DNA from 4 places in the Streptomyces sp. NPDC002868 genome. Region 2 is predicted to be linked to each of the others. Evidence: riboswitches for the same ligand, from Rfam matches in the RefSeq annotation. Region 2 holds a riboswitch; each other region holds the start of a gene.

Region 1 (3,372 bases), on a different contig from region 2:
ATGCCGTACGCCTCGTCGACGCGGCGCAGCGCCTGCGGGAAGGTGATCTTCTCGCGCAGCGCGAGCGCGTCGATCATCGCCTCGGCTCGGTCGCCGATGCCGCGCTTGGGGACATTGAGGATGCGGCGCAGCGGGACATTGTCCTCGGGGTTGGCGAGAACTCGCAGATACGCGAGGACGTCCCGGACCTCCTTGCGCTCGTAGAAGCGCACTCCGCCGACGACCTTGTACGGCAGCCCGACCCGGATGAAGATCTCTTCGAAGACACGGGACTGGGCGTTCGTACGGTAGAAGACGGCGACGTCGCCGGCCTTCGCGTCGCCGGCGTCCGTCAGCCGGTCGATCTCGTCGGCGACGAACTGCGCCTCGTCGTGCTCGGTGTCGGCGACATAGCCGGTGATCTGCGCGCCGGCGCCGGCGTTGGTCCACAGGTTCTTCGGGCGGCGGCTTTCGTTGCGCTCGATGACGGCGTTGGCGGCGGAGAGGATCGTCTGCGTGGAGCGGTAGTTCTGCTCGAGCAGGATCGTCGTCGCGTCCGGGTAGTCCTCCTCGAACTGGAGGATGTTGCGGATGGTCGCGCCACGGAAGGCGTAGATCGACTGGTCGGCGTCGCCGACGACGCAGAGCTCGGCCGGGTCGTCGTCCGGGCCAGAGGGACCCACCAGCTCGCGTACGAGCGTGTACTGAGCGTGGTTGGTGTCCTGGTACTCGTCCACCAGGACATGGCGGAACCGGCGCTGATAGTGCTCGGCGACGTCCGGGAACGCCTGCAGCAGATGCACCGTCGTCATGATGATGTCGTCGAAGTCCAGGGCATTGGCCTCGCGCAGCCTCGCCTGGTACATCCGGTACGCCTCTGCGAGCGTCTTCTCGAAACCTCCCCCAGAGCCTTCGGCCTGGGAGGTACCCCCAACAGTCTGGTCGGCGAAGGTCTCCTCGTCGATCAGCTCGTTCTTCAGGTTCGAGATCTTCGCGCTGAAGGACTTCGGCGGGAACTTCTTGGGATCGAGTTCCAGATCACGGCAGACCAGGGCCATGAGGCGCTTGGAGTCGGCGGCGTCGTAGATCGAGAACGAAGAGGTGAAGCCGAGCCTCTTGGACTCCCGGCGCAGGATGCGGACGCAGGCGCTGTGGAAGGTGGAAACCCACATGGCGTTGGCGCGCGGGCCGACGAGGTGCTCGACGCGCTCCTTCATCTCGCCGGCGGCCTTGTTGGTGAACGTGATCGCCAGTATCTGGCCGGGGTGGACGCTGCGGCTGCCCAGCAGATACGCGATCCGGTGGGTCAGCACCCGGGTCTTGCCGGACCCGGCCCCGGCGACGATCAGCAGCGGCGAGCCGGTGTGCACGACGGCGGCACGCTGCTGTTCGTTCAGCCCTTCGAGCAGGGCGGCGGGGTCCACGACCGTGCGCGGGGCGCCGTCACGGTGGTACGGGTCCCGGGCCGGGGGGACGTCGTAGGCGCCCTGGAAGAGATCGTCAGGGATCTCCTCCGGGGCCGAGTCCTCGGGTGGCGGCGGGTGGTGCTCCGCGCTGGGCTGGAGGTCCGCCAGGAAGCTGTCGTCAAAGAGGCTGCTCATCGCTCTACGAGTCTAGGCCGCCGCACTGACAGCTCGCCGCCGCATTGGGTTACGACGGACGATGCACAGGACGTTTCGACGGGCGATTCGACGGGCGATCGACGCCGCGACTCTCCGTCATCGGCCTATACCATCGGGTCATCATTTGGGGGCGCCGGTTCGCCGATCGCCAAGGTCACGAAAATGTATCGGACATTTCGAACATCAACCTTCACAGCAGCCACACGAGTTGGCTAGCGTGCTCCCCCAAGGCGGCCCGTACCCCCATGGCGATCCACGCCAATCGGGCGGCCTGCGCCGAATTCGGGCTTTCCGCAAGGGAGTTCGGAACCGGGGACCCACCATGCACAACCGGGGTGAATCGGACCGCCTCACTCGGTCCGTAGGGCGATCTTCCGTTCCGCCCGAACCCGACAGCTAACCCGGTAGGCGGTCCACGGAAGAAGGAGATGCCGGCCTTGGCGTCGCATCGCAAAACGCGAAGTCGAACCGTAAAGACCTCCCCTGCCGTCGGGTTCACGACGGCAGCCCTCGCCTCCGTCACCCTGTTGTCGACGCAGAGCGCCAATGCCGCACCCGCCGAGCCGAAGCCCTCCGTCGAAGAGGTGCAGAAGAAGGTCGACGACCTGTACCGGCAGGCCGGCACAGCGACCCAGAAGTACAACAAGGCCAAGGAAGCGACCGAGGAGAAGCGCCGCGAGGTCGACGAGCTCCTCGACGACGCCGCCAAGCGCACGGACAAGCTGAACGAGTCCCGCCGGGAGCTCGGCACCTATGCGGCCGCGCAGTACCGCACGGGCGCGGTCACTCCGACCGCCGCGCTGCTCTTCGCGGACAGCCCGCAGGCGTACTTCGACCAGACGCAGCTGATGGACCGGATGACCGACCGTCAGCGCAGTGTGATCGACGACTACGAGACTCAGCGGGCCGCGGCCGCCGAGCAGCGCGCGGAGGCGACGAAAAGCCTCGAGTCGCTCACCCGCTCCCAGCAGGCCCTGCGCACCAGCAAGCAGGACGTCCAGGCGAAGCTCGCCGAGGCGCGCACGCTGCTGTCGAAGCTGACGGCCGAGGAGAAGGCGCGGCTCGCGGCGATCGAGCGCGAGAAGGAAGAAGAGGCCCGCCGCAGGGCCGAGGCCAAGGCCAAGGAGGAGGCGGAGGCCCGCGCGGAGGCCGAGCGCCTGCGCCAGGAGCAGGAACAGGAGCAGAACCAGGGCGGCAGCACGGGCACGGGCACGGGCACCGGGTCGGACACCGGCTCCGGTTCCACGGGCGGCGCCACGTACGCGGCGAAGGCCGAGAAGGTCCTCTCTTTCGCTCGCTCCCAGATTGGCAAGCCGTACGTCTGGGGCGCGTCGGGCCCGAGCTCGTACGACTGCTCGGGACTGACCCAGGCCGCCTGGAAGGCCGCGGGCGTGGACCTGCCGCGCACCACCTGGGACCAGGTGAAGGTGGGTGTGCGGGTCGAGACGAAGGATCTGCTCCCGGGTGACCTGGTCTTCTTCTACGACGACATCAGCCACGTCGGCATCTACATCGGCGACGGAAAGATGATCCACGCGCCCAAGCCGGGTACGAACGTCCGCGAGGAGTCGATCTACTACATGCCGATCTACGGCAGCGTGCGCCCGGCCTGAGACCGGTCAACGCACGAACGCCCGGGGCCGACACAGGCGCCCGGGCGTTCTCATGTCCGGCGCACGCCCGGCTCACGTCCAGAGCGTCGCGATGAAGATGTTCGCGACCGTCAGCCCGCCCACCGCGCCGAACAGCGCCTTGTCCACCTTCTCCTCGT
Region 2 (3,372 bases):
CGGGCAGCGCACCAGCGACCGCGCCGGGCTCGGCGACTGGACGCCCAACGCCGAGCGCTTCCCAAAGGGACTGGGGCCGCTCGCCGACGAAGTGCAGGCGCTGGGGATGCAGTTCGGCATCTGGGTCGAGCCGGAGATGGTCAACGCCGACAGCGACCTCTACCGCGCGCACCCCGACTGGGTGCAGCACCACCCGGGCCGCGCCAGAACCGAATTCCGCAACCAGCTCGTGCTGAACCTCGCGCGCAAGGACGTACAGGACTATCTCTGGGAGCAGTTGGACACGCTGCTCAGCAGTGCACCCATCGACTATGTGAAGTGGGACTTCAACCGCTGCTTCACGGACGCCGGATGGCCCGGCGAGGAGTACCCGCAGAAGCTGTGGGTCGAGCATGTGCACGCGCTGTACGCACTCCTCGACCGGTTGCGGGCCGCGCATCCGTCCGTCGCCTTCGAGTCCTGCTCGGGCGGCGGCGGCCGGATCGACCTCGGCATCCTCTCCCGTACCGACCAGGTGTGGACCTCCGACAACACTGATCCGCTGGACCGGCTCGCCATCCAGCAGGGCTTCACCCAGCTGCACCCGGCGCGGGTCATGGCGGCCTGGGTCACCGACAGCCCCAATGTCCAGCTCAACTGCCGGTTCAGCACGCTCCGCTTCCGCTTCGTCAGCGCGATGGCCGGTGTTCTCGGGGTCGGCGGCGACCTCACCGAGTGGACCGACGAGGAGCTCGCAGAGGCACGCGGCTGGGTGGACCTGTACAAGAAGATCAGGCCGCTGGTGCAGCACGGCGAGCTGCACCGGCTGCGGGCGCCGGAGGGCGGGCTGAGCGCCGTGCAGTACGTACGCGGCGACGAGAGCGTTGTCCTCGCCTGGCTGCAGGCGCAGCACTACGGCGAGCAGCCGCCCAGGCTCAGGCTGCGCTGCCTCGACCCGGCAGCCGCCTACGAGTGCCTGGACACCGGCGCCGTACACCGGGGGGCCGTACTCGTGCACCACGGATTGCACACCGGGCTCAAGGGCGACATGGACGCCACCGTGATCCGGCTGCGCCGCCGCTGACCCGGCTCCGCCGCTGACCCGGCTCCGACTCTGACCCGGACTCGGCCGGCCTCGGTACCCCGCTGCGACCACCCCCGGCACCTGCGGCACTTTGTCCTATTTTGCGGTCAAGGATGGGAAATGGTCGTCGAGGAAGGCGGCGGGACCCGGTGGAATTCCTGCGACGTTGGCAGGAATTGGGAGGTAAGTGCGACCGATCGGTCGATAGTCATTAAATGACACTTCTGTCCGAATTGGCCGGTTCGGCATAACGTGCCCCATCTACAGGGGAGATGGGGTCCGGCCCGTGAGCAGGATCATATCCGTGACGGTGCGTGGTGGTACGGCGGAGCCGAACTCCGTTGCCGGAGGGACAGTTGAGATCCGGTCGAGATCCACATTTTACGGAGGGTAACCGGAATTCTGGGGCGATATCGCACGGATCATTGGCCCGGGAAAGTGATGGCTTGTACCCGCCCGTCCCTCTCGCTTACGTTCCCGTCAATCCGGACGGACCGCCTAATCCTGCCGCCGACCGGAATTCGAAAAATCCACCCACGCGTGGCAGGAGCGGGGGACCCAGGTAGTTCGCCATTCCGGAGTTCCGGATGGCTCGGGGTTTAGTCGCGCATTGCGCGGCCGGGCATCTCCAGCCCGAACCCGACAGCTCACCTCGTAGGCGCCGGAGAGGAATGCGCCATGCCCGCAAAGGGTAAGCACCGCCGTCCCAAGACCAGCCCGATCACGCGCGGCTTCGTCGCCGCCGGCACGGGTGGCGCCGCCATCGCGCTTCCGCTGATGGGTGCCACCGGCGCCCACGCGGCGGGCAAGACCGCTCCCGCCGTGGCGCCCGCTACGGCAGTGACCGCCGCCGCGGCCCCGGTGGCAGCCAAGCCGGCCACCGTCCCCACCACGTACTCCGTCGTCTCCGGTGACTACCTGGCCAAGATCGCCAAGGAGCACGATGTACGCGGCGGCTGGAAGAAGCTGTACGAGGACAACCGTGAGCAGGTCGGCGACAACCCGTCGCTGATCCACCCGGGCCTCAAGCTGACCCTCGGCGCGAAGTCGAAGGCGAAGGCTCCGGAGAAGGCGCAGCCGCGCCAGGAGAGCCAGGACCGGTCCAAGTCCAGGGCCGAGTCCAAGGCTGAGTCGAAGGCTGCGTCGAAGTCCAAGGCCGCCTCCGACTCCGTCTCGGACTCCTCCGCACAGTCCTCCTCCGGCGACTCCGCGAGCGCCTCGCAGGCCGGCAGCTCCGGCTTCACCGCCCCCGTCGACGGCGCGACCGTCACCACCTCCTACCGCATGACCGGCGCCATGTGGTCCAGCGGCTACCACACCGGTGTCGACTTCGCGGCCTCCTCCGGCACCACTGTCAAGGCCGTCGGCGCGGGCACCGTCGTCTCCGCCGGCTGGGGCGGCGCGTACGGCAACGAGGTCGTCATCCAGCACAGCGACGGCAACTACTCGCAGTACGCCCACCTCTCCTCGCTCGCCGTCTCCGCCGGCCAGAGCGTGAGCGGTGGGCAGCAGATCGGCCTCTCCGGCTCCACCGGCAACTCCAGCGGCCCGCACCTGCACTTCGAGATCCGCACCGGCCCGAGCTACGGCTCGGATGTCGACCCGCTGGCGTACCTGCGCCAGTACGGCGTCTCCATCTGAGGCGCAGACGGCACACCGTTGTCGACTCCCCCCGTCCGGCGGCGTGGGGGAGTCGGCGTATTCCGGGTTGGACGAAACTTGACCGGTGGCAAAGATCACCCCTCGTCAACCCTTCCTTACGGTCGCGTAGGTCACATCCGTAAGGGAAAGATGTGGTCTCGTGGCAGACGATTCGAGAACAGGGAAAAAGGGTGCATTCGGGTCGTACGCGGCTATCGGTGACAGCTTCACCGAGGGCGTCGGAGACCCGGGTCCGAACGGGATGTACGTCGGCTGGGCGGACCGGTTCGCGGTCCTGCTCGACGACCGGACGCCGGAGCACACCTTCAGGTACGCCAACCTCGCCGTACGCGGGCGTCTCCTTGACCAGATCGTCGAGGAGCAGGTACCGAGGGCGAAGGAACTCGCCCCGGATCTGGTGACGTTCTGCGCCGGCGGCAACGACATCATCCGGCCTGGCACCGACCCCGACGACGTGGCCGAGCGCTTCGAGCGCGCCGTCGCCGACCTCACGAGCGCGGTCGGCACGGTCATGGTGACCACCGGATTCGACACCCGCGGGGTGCCGGTGCTGCGCCATCTGCGCGGCAAGATCGCCACGTACACCGCGCATGTAAGGGCCATCGCCGACCGCTACGACTGCCCCGTCCTCGACCTCTGGTCGCTCA
Region 3 (3,372 bases), on a different contig from region 2:
CCCGACTCCTCGCCGCGGTGTGCCACCGAGATCGTCCGCCGGAACGCCGCCGATTCCAACTGCCGTACGCCGAGCGGCGTCGCGGCCATCGCGGCGACCATCTCCGGCACCACCGCCACCCCGAGCCCCGCGCTGACGAGCGCGCACACCAGCGCATAGCCCGGCGACTCGCAGACCACGGCGGGGCTCGCCCCCGCCTGCGCCAAGGCCCCCTCCACCCCCTTGCGCGACGGATGCGAAGGAGCGCTGCTGATCAGCGGCTGGCCCGCCAGCTGGGCCACCGGCAGCCGGCCCGAGCCGCCCGCGAGCGCATGGCCGGGCGCCGTGACCAGGACCAATTCCTCCACCAGCAGTGGATCCAGCACCACACCCGCGGGCAGCGGCGCCGGTTCGCCCGGTTCGTACGCATGGGTCAGCGCCAGATCCACATCGCCTGCCGCCACGGCCAGGACCCCGGCCGGCGGTTCGTACTCCGCGACGGCGAGCTCCACATCCGGATGCGCACGGCGAAACGCGCTCAGCACCGGCGGCAGCAGATGGATGCCGACCGTCGTGAAGGTGCCCACCCGCAGCCGCCCGCCGGACAGACCTGCCAGCCGCGCCAGCTCGTGCCGCGCCTGCTCCATCTCGTCCAGCACCCGGCGGGCCCGCGTCGCCAGCAGCTCGCCCGCGGCCGTCAGCCGCGCCCCGCGGTGGTGGCGCACCAGCAGCGCCGCCCCCGCCTCGCGCTCCAGCTTGGCAAGTTGCTGCGAGAGCGCGGGCGCGGTATAGCCCAGACGGGCTGCGGCCCGGGTGATCGAACCGGCCTCGGCGACCGCCACCAGCGCCGCCAGCCGTGTCGGGTCGTACATGGCACCCCTTAAGCATTGCTTTGGGCAGGCCTAGAAGATTCCAAGTACACGCTAAGGCCCACTCCGGTCCAGGATGGCTGCCATGGACGCACAACTCGTCGCCTTCACCGGGGTCGCCGCGGGCATGGTCGCCATGCCGGGCGCGGACTTCACCGTCGTCGTACGCAACGCCCTCGTCTCCCGGCGTGCGGGCGTGGCCTGCGCCGTCGGCGTCGCCGGGGGACTGCTCGTGCACACCGCGCTCGCGGTGGCGGGGCTCGCGGCGGTCCTGGTCGCGGTGCCGGTGCTGTTCCGCACGCTGCAGATCGTGGGCGGCGCCTATGTGCTCTACCTGGGGGTACGGGCGGTGCGCGGCGCGCTGCGTCCGGCGCCCGCCGGGCCGGACCTGGAGGGCGAGGCGGCCGACGGCGTCGGACGCAGTCTGCGGCAGGGCTTCCTCACCAACGTCCTCAATCCGAAGGCGCCGGTCCTCTTCCTCAGCCTGCTACCGCAGTTCGTGCCGGACGGCGCGCCGGTGCTGCCGCGCACCTTGCTGCTTGCCGCGATCGTCGTCGTCCTGGCGCTGTTCTGGTTCCCGGCGGTGGCGCTGCTGGTGGACCGGCTCGGGACGTGGCTGCGGCGGCCGCGCACCACCCGCGCCGTGGAAGGAGTCACCGGCGGGGCACTCACCGCGCTGGGCGTGACCCTGCTGGCCGAGCCGCTGGCGCACTGACGCGGTGTGGCGCACCGGGAGCGTGCCCGGTGCGCCACCGGGGCCGTCAGCGCACCCGGCCGTACCAGACGCGCTTGGTCCAGATCTTCTCGAGTTTCACCCAGGAGCCCGTCTTGGGCGAGTGCCAGATCTTGCCGCTGCCGGCGTAGATACCCACGTGGTAGACGCTGTTGCCGGAGTGGAAGAAGACCAGATCCCCTCGCTGGCGCGAGGACGCCGAGACATGGCGGGTCTTGTTGAACTGCTGCTGGGCGGTGCGTGGGAGCTTCTTGCCCGCCTTCTTGTACGAATAGAGCGTCAGCCCCGAGCAGTCGAACCGGGATGGACCCGACGCGCCGTACTTGTACGGCGCTCCCTTCTTCGAAGAGGCAACCTGAAGTGCCTTGTTGGCGTGGGCCGTAGCCGCGAGTGCCTCGGAAGCGGCGCCCGGCACCAGCACTGAGCCGCCGACGGCGGCGAGGGTCAGGGCCGATACGGCGCCTGCCCGGGTCAGCAAAAACGGGACGTGAATCTGCGCAGTCATGCGCAACCCTTCGTCAGCCGCCTGTGAAGGATGACCTGTCGGGTTCGGACGGACGAAGATGCCCGGCCGCGAAATGCGGCTTCACCCCGAGGGACGACCGGACTGTCCGGATGTCCCGTACTGCTTGGGTCCTCCACTCCTGCCGGTGCACTTCTGTCGACCAGACATCCGGAGCGGCGGCAGGACTCGGCGTCCGCCCGGACCGCCCCGCCAGGGATGGCGGGGGCTTGTCGTCCCAGGGATCTTGACCCACACCACGCCGGATTTCCGAGTCGAAACGGCGGTATGTGAGCTTCGACACCACTGACCTGTTCGGGTGGACAGAGTTGATTTGGGGCCCGGCCACGGACAGCTGAGGACTCCCGCACCAGCAGCGGAACAGCCCATTCCGCCAGATCGGTAGTCGTGGTGCGCAAGTTCTCCGTAGTAATTCAGGAGACCGCAACTACACCGAATGGGGGACGACTGCAGGTACCCCAATGGCCGTTGACGGAAGCGGATGATTCGTCAACTCATGGACGCGGGCGGCATTGTCACCCGGCGCGCCCTGCGTTCGCCGTCGAGGACCCTGAGCGCCTCGGCGAGGGTCGACGCATGGACCTCGCTCTCGCCGCGCATATGCATCAGCGTCAGGGCGTCCTTGAGCGCGGTGGCCCGGCCGACCAACGCCTGTGCCGCACGCAGCGCTCCATAGGTGTGCGTTGAGCGGGCCGGATTGATCCGTCCCAGCAGATCGAGGACTTCGAGATAGCTGTCGATGAACTCGCACTCGGCGCGGGTCAGCGCCGGCAGCGGCGGCAGTTCGGGTAGCGGCATCGGGCGCTCACCTGGAACCGGGGGCGGAGAGTGACGTCTTGCGGTTCTTGATCACGTGGTCGACCAGTCCGTAGGCCTTGGCGTCCTGCGCCGCGAAGATCTTGTCGCGCTCCAGGTCGGCGGCGATCCGCTCCGGACTCTGGCCGGTGTGGCGTACGAGCATCCCGGCGAGTTGGGCGCGCAGCCGCAGCAACTCCTGTGCCTGGATCTCCAGATCGGACGGCTGGCCCTGCAACGGCTCCTCGAACGCGGGCTGCTGGACGACGATCCGGGCGCCGGGCAGCGCCATCCGCTTGCCGGGGGCGCCGGCGGCGAGCAGCAGGGCGGCGGTCGATGCTGCCTGCCCCAGACAGGTCGTCTCCACGTCGCAGGTGACCACCTGCATCGTGTCGTAGATGGCGGACATGGCGCTCAGTGAGCCGCCGGGGGAGTTGATGTAGAGGGAGATGTCCCGGTCCGGGGCGGCGTAC
Region 4 (3,372 bases), 840 kb from region 2:
CCTTCGCCGACAGTGAGGTGGAGCGGCTCGTACGCAACCGTCTCGACGAGATCCCGCACGAGACGGCCAATCCGGCCCGCCGTGCGGCCAAGGAGCTCTCCAAGCAGCTCTTCCCGGCCTCCCTGCGCATGTCGCGCCCCCGCCAGGGCACGGAGGAGACCGTGGCCAGGATCGACTCCGCGGCCGTGCGGGGCTTCTACGAGGTGCATGTGCGGCCCGCCACGGCCACCGCGGTGATCGTCGGCGACCTCACCGGGGTCGACCTGGACGCCGTGTTGGCGGACACCCTCGGCACCTGGAAGGGCGACAGTGCCACGCCCCGTCCCGTACCGCCGATCACGGCCGACGACACGGGCCGCGTGGTCATCGTGGACCGGCCGGGCGCCGTGCAGACGCAGCTGCTGATCGGCCGCATCGGGGCGGACCGGCACGACCGCGTCTGGCCCGCGCAGGTGCTCGGCGCGTACTGCCTGGGCGGCACCCTCACCTCCCGCCTGGACCGCGTGCTGCGCGAGGAGAAGGGCTACACCTACGGCGTACGGGCCTTCGGCCAGGTACTGCGGTCCGCCCCCGACGGTTCGGGCGCCGCGATGCTCGCCATCAGCGGCTCGGTGGACACCCCCAACACCGGACCGGCGCTGGAGGACCTCTGGAAGGTGCTGCGCACGCTCGCGGCCGAGGGGCTCACCGATGCCGAGCGGGATGTCGCCGTCCAGAACCTGGTGGGCGTCGCCCCGCTGAAGTTCGAGACGGCGGCGTCCGTCGCGGGCACGCTCGCCGATCAGGTCGAGCAGTCCCTCCCGGACGACTACCAGGCGCAGTTGTACGTACGGCTGGCCGAGACCGGCACCGTGGAGGCGACGGCCGCGGCCGTCAACGCCTTCCCGGTGGACCGGCTTGTCACGGTGCTCGTCGGCGACGCCTCGCAGATCGAGGAGCCGGTCAGGGCACTGGGCATCGGTGAAGTGACCGTTGTCACGGGCTGATTGACCGCAAGACGATCCGTCATATCTGGCAAACAACCTAAAACAGACAAGCGGAACCCCGGCCTCCAAAGCGACGCCGGGGTTCTGTCTTATGCCCGGTTTGTTGGAGAGGCTGCCTGTCTGCCCTGTGGCATGCACTACAAAAATGCCTGTCTGTTTGGTGAATGAAAGATGCCCCGCCTAGCGTCGGTCCGGCTGTCCGCCAGTTGCCCGCCGCACCCGCGGCATCGGACAGTCATCGCCGAGTCCCCGTCAGGCGCGAGCCTGGGGAGCCGGGGACCCACTCAGTCCCTGGGGTGAATCGGACGCCTTCGCACCCGTGCGGAGGGGCCCGTAGGAGACCTTCCTGCTCCGAACCCGTCAGCTAACCCGGTAGGCGAGAAGGAAGGAAAGGATCAGCCACTACATGGCGTTCACCCGTGCCACCGGGAAGCATCGTGCCCCGAGCCGTCTGACGCGCAAGAGCGCGAGCATGGCGGGCGTCGCGGCCCTTGCCACCACCGGCGTCATCGGAACCCTCGCTTCCCCGGCGCTCGCCGCCGAGCCCGGTGCCACCGCGGTCGAGGACACCGGCCTGACCCAGATCGTGGCCGCCGACTCGCTCGCCGACCAGATCGCCGACCAGGCCGCCGCCCAGAAGCAGGAGGCCGCCGAGGCCGCCGCCAAGGCGAAGGCCGAGGCTGAGGCCAAGCGCAAGGCCGAGGCCCGCGCCAAGGCTGCCCGCGAGGCCAAGGAGCGCGCCGCCCGTGAGGCCGAGCGCAAGCGCCTCAACTCCTTCGTCTCGCCGATCTCCGGCTCGTACGTCTCCACCGGCTACAAGACCGGCGGCGCCATCTGGTCCTCCGGCAGCCACACAGGCATCGACTTCCACGCGGCGTCCGGCACCACCGTGCACGCGGTCGGCTCCGGCACCGTCGTCGAGGCCGGCTGGGGCGGCGCGTACGGCAACAACGTCGTGATCAAGATGAACGACGGCTCGTACACGCAGTACGGCCATCTCTCGTCGATCAGCGTCTCTGTGGGCCAGAGCGTCACCCCTGGCCAGCGGATCGGCCTCTCCGGTGCGACCGGCAACACCTCCGGGCCGCACCTCCACTTCGAGGCCCGCACCAGCCCGGAGTACGGCTCCGACATCAACCCGGTCGCGTACCTGCGCGCGCACGGCGTCGGCGTCTGAGCGACACCCGAGTGGACGAAGGCCCTGGCCGCCGCCGGGGCCTTCGGCGTTCGGTCCTCTGGCCAAAAGATATCCATGAATTTCCAGGTGCCATCGGAAAATCCGGCCCACTGCAATAGAGTCACCGAACAGGCGTCAATCGGCTGCGTTTCGCGCGGATTAAAGCGGAGGTTCGGTCATGCGCATTCCCGCGCACTCGGTATGCACAGCGATCCGCGACGACATCGTCTCCGGTGTATTCGAGCGCGGCAGCCGGCTCACCGAGGAGCAGCTGGCGCGCCGCTACGGCGTCTCCCGGGTCCCCGTGCGGGAGGCCCTGCGCACGCTGGAGTCCGAGGGTTTCGTCACCACCCGCCGCCACGCCGGCGCCTGCGTCGCCGAGCCCACCGAGCAGGAGGCGGCCGACCTGCTGGAGGTCCGGATGCTGCTGGAGCCGCTGGGCGCTGCCCGGGCCGCCAAGCGCCGTACGGAAGCGCACCTCAAAGTCCTGCGTGGTCTGGTCAGACTGGGGCAGGAGCGGGCCCGCCGTGGCCAGGGCGAGGATCTGCGCTCGCTGGGCGGCTGGTTCCACGAGACGCTCGCCCAGGCCTCCGGCAGCCCCGGCCTGACCGCCCTGCTCACCCAGCTGCGGCACAAGATCACTTGGATGTACGCCGTCGACCAGCCCGCCAAGCCCATCGAGTCCTGGGCCGAGCACGGCGCGATCGTGGACGCCGTGGCGCGCGGCGATGTGGAACGGGCGCGGGCGCTGACCGCGCTGCACGCCGAGCGGGCCACGGCCGCGCACCGGCTGCGCCGTCCCGAGCGGGTGAGGACTTCGCAACATGCCGTAAACACCGCGAGCGCCCGCAATTAACAGCCGCACCGTATACAAAGAGAAGATATTCGTGGGGCGGATTTTATGCTGCCCGAATTCATGGTTCCCGGACCGCAAAAAAGCGGAGCCGCGGTCTCCCGAATTCGGGATGCCGCGGCTCCGCCGTCGAGCAATTCGACTGGCAGGTTCAGACGGTCTCGGGAAGCTCTTCGAGCCCCTCGGCAACCAGCTTGGCCAGGCGGTCCAGGGCGGCGTCGGCACCGTCCGCCTCGGAAGCGAGCACGATCTCCTCGCCGCCCTGAGCGCCCAGGCCGAGCACCGCGAGCATGGAGGCGGCATTGACCGGGTTGCCGTCAGCCTTGGCGATCGTCACCGGGACGCCGGCGGCCGTG

The links. A riboswitch is a leader RNA that binds a small molecule or an ion and turns the genes downstream of it on or off. The one in region 2 is predicted to bind cyclic di-AMP.
Region 1: another riboswitch for cyclic di-AMP. It lies ahead of ACZ3H8_RS09330 (C40 family peptidase); the one in region 2 lies ahead of ACZ3H8_RS04430 (M23 family metallopeptidase).
Region 3: another riboswitch for cyclic di-AMP. It lies ahead of ACZ3H8_RS18435 (C40 family peptidase); the one in region 2 lies ahead of ACZ3H8_RS04430 (M23 family metallopeptidase).
Region 4: another riboswitch for cyclic di-AMP. It lies ahead of ACZ3H8_RS00495 (M23 family metallopeptidase); the one in region 2 lies ahead of ACZ3H8_RS04430 (M23 family metallopeptidase).

Annotation. Positions count from the first base shown of each region.
Region 1 is NZ_JBVHDR010000002.1:746,405-749,776, forward strand. It holds gene pcrA (DNA helicase PcrA) at 1-1,580, opposite strand, end outside; cyclic di-AMP (ydaO/yuaA leader) riboswitch at 1,866-2,027, shown strand; gene ACZ3H8_RS09330 (C40 family peptidase) at 2,030-3,214, shown strand; gene ACZ3H8_RS09335 (hypothetical protein) at 3,287-3,372, opposite strand, start outside.
Region 2 is NZ_JBVHDR010000001.1:956,276-959,647, forward strand. It holds gene ACZ3H8_RS04425 (alpha-galactosidase) at 1-1,063, shown strand, start outside; cyclic di-AMP (ydaO/yuaA leader) riboswitch at 1,585-1,739, shown strand; gene ACZ3H8_RS04430 (M23 family metallopeptidase) at 1,742-2,704, shown strand; gene ACZ3H8_RS04435 (SGNH/GDSL hydrolase family protein) at 2,865-3,372, shown strand, end outside.
Region 3 is NZ_JBVHDR010000005.1:382,628-385,999, reverse strand. It holds gene ACZ3H8_RS18445 (LysR family transcriptional regulator) at 1-851, opposite strand, end outside; gene ACZ3H8_RS18440 (LysE family translocator) at 934-1,563, shown strand; gene ACZ3H8_RS18435 (C40 family peptidase) at 1,610-2,086, opposite strand; cyclic di-AMP (ydaO/yuaA leader) riboswitch at 2,090-2,244, opposite strand; gene ACZ3H8_RS18430 (hypothetical protein) at 2,594-2,902, opposite strand; gene ACZ3H8_RS18425 (ATP-dependent Clp protease proteolytic subunit) at 2,910-3,372, opposite strand, start outside.
Region 4 is NZ_JBVHDR010000001.1:117,928-121,299, forward strand. It holds gene ACZ3H8_RS00490 (M16 family metallopeptidase) at 1-986, shown strand, start outside; cyclic di-AMP (ydaO/yuaA leader) riboswitch at 1,216-1,379, shown strand; gene ACZ3H8_RS00495 (M23 family metallopeptidase) at 1,393-2,163, shown strand; gene ACZ3H8_RS00500 (GntR family transcriptional regulator) at 2,342-3,019, shown strand; gene ACZ3H8_RS00505 (HPr family phosphocarrier protein) at 3,168-3,372, opposite strand, start outside.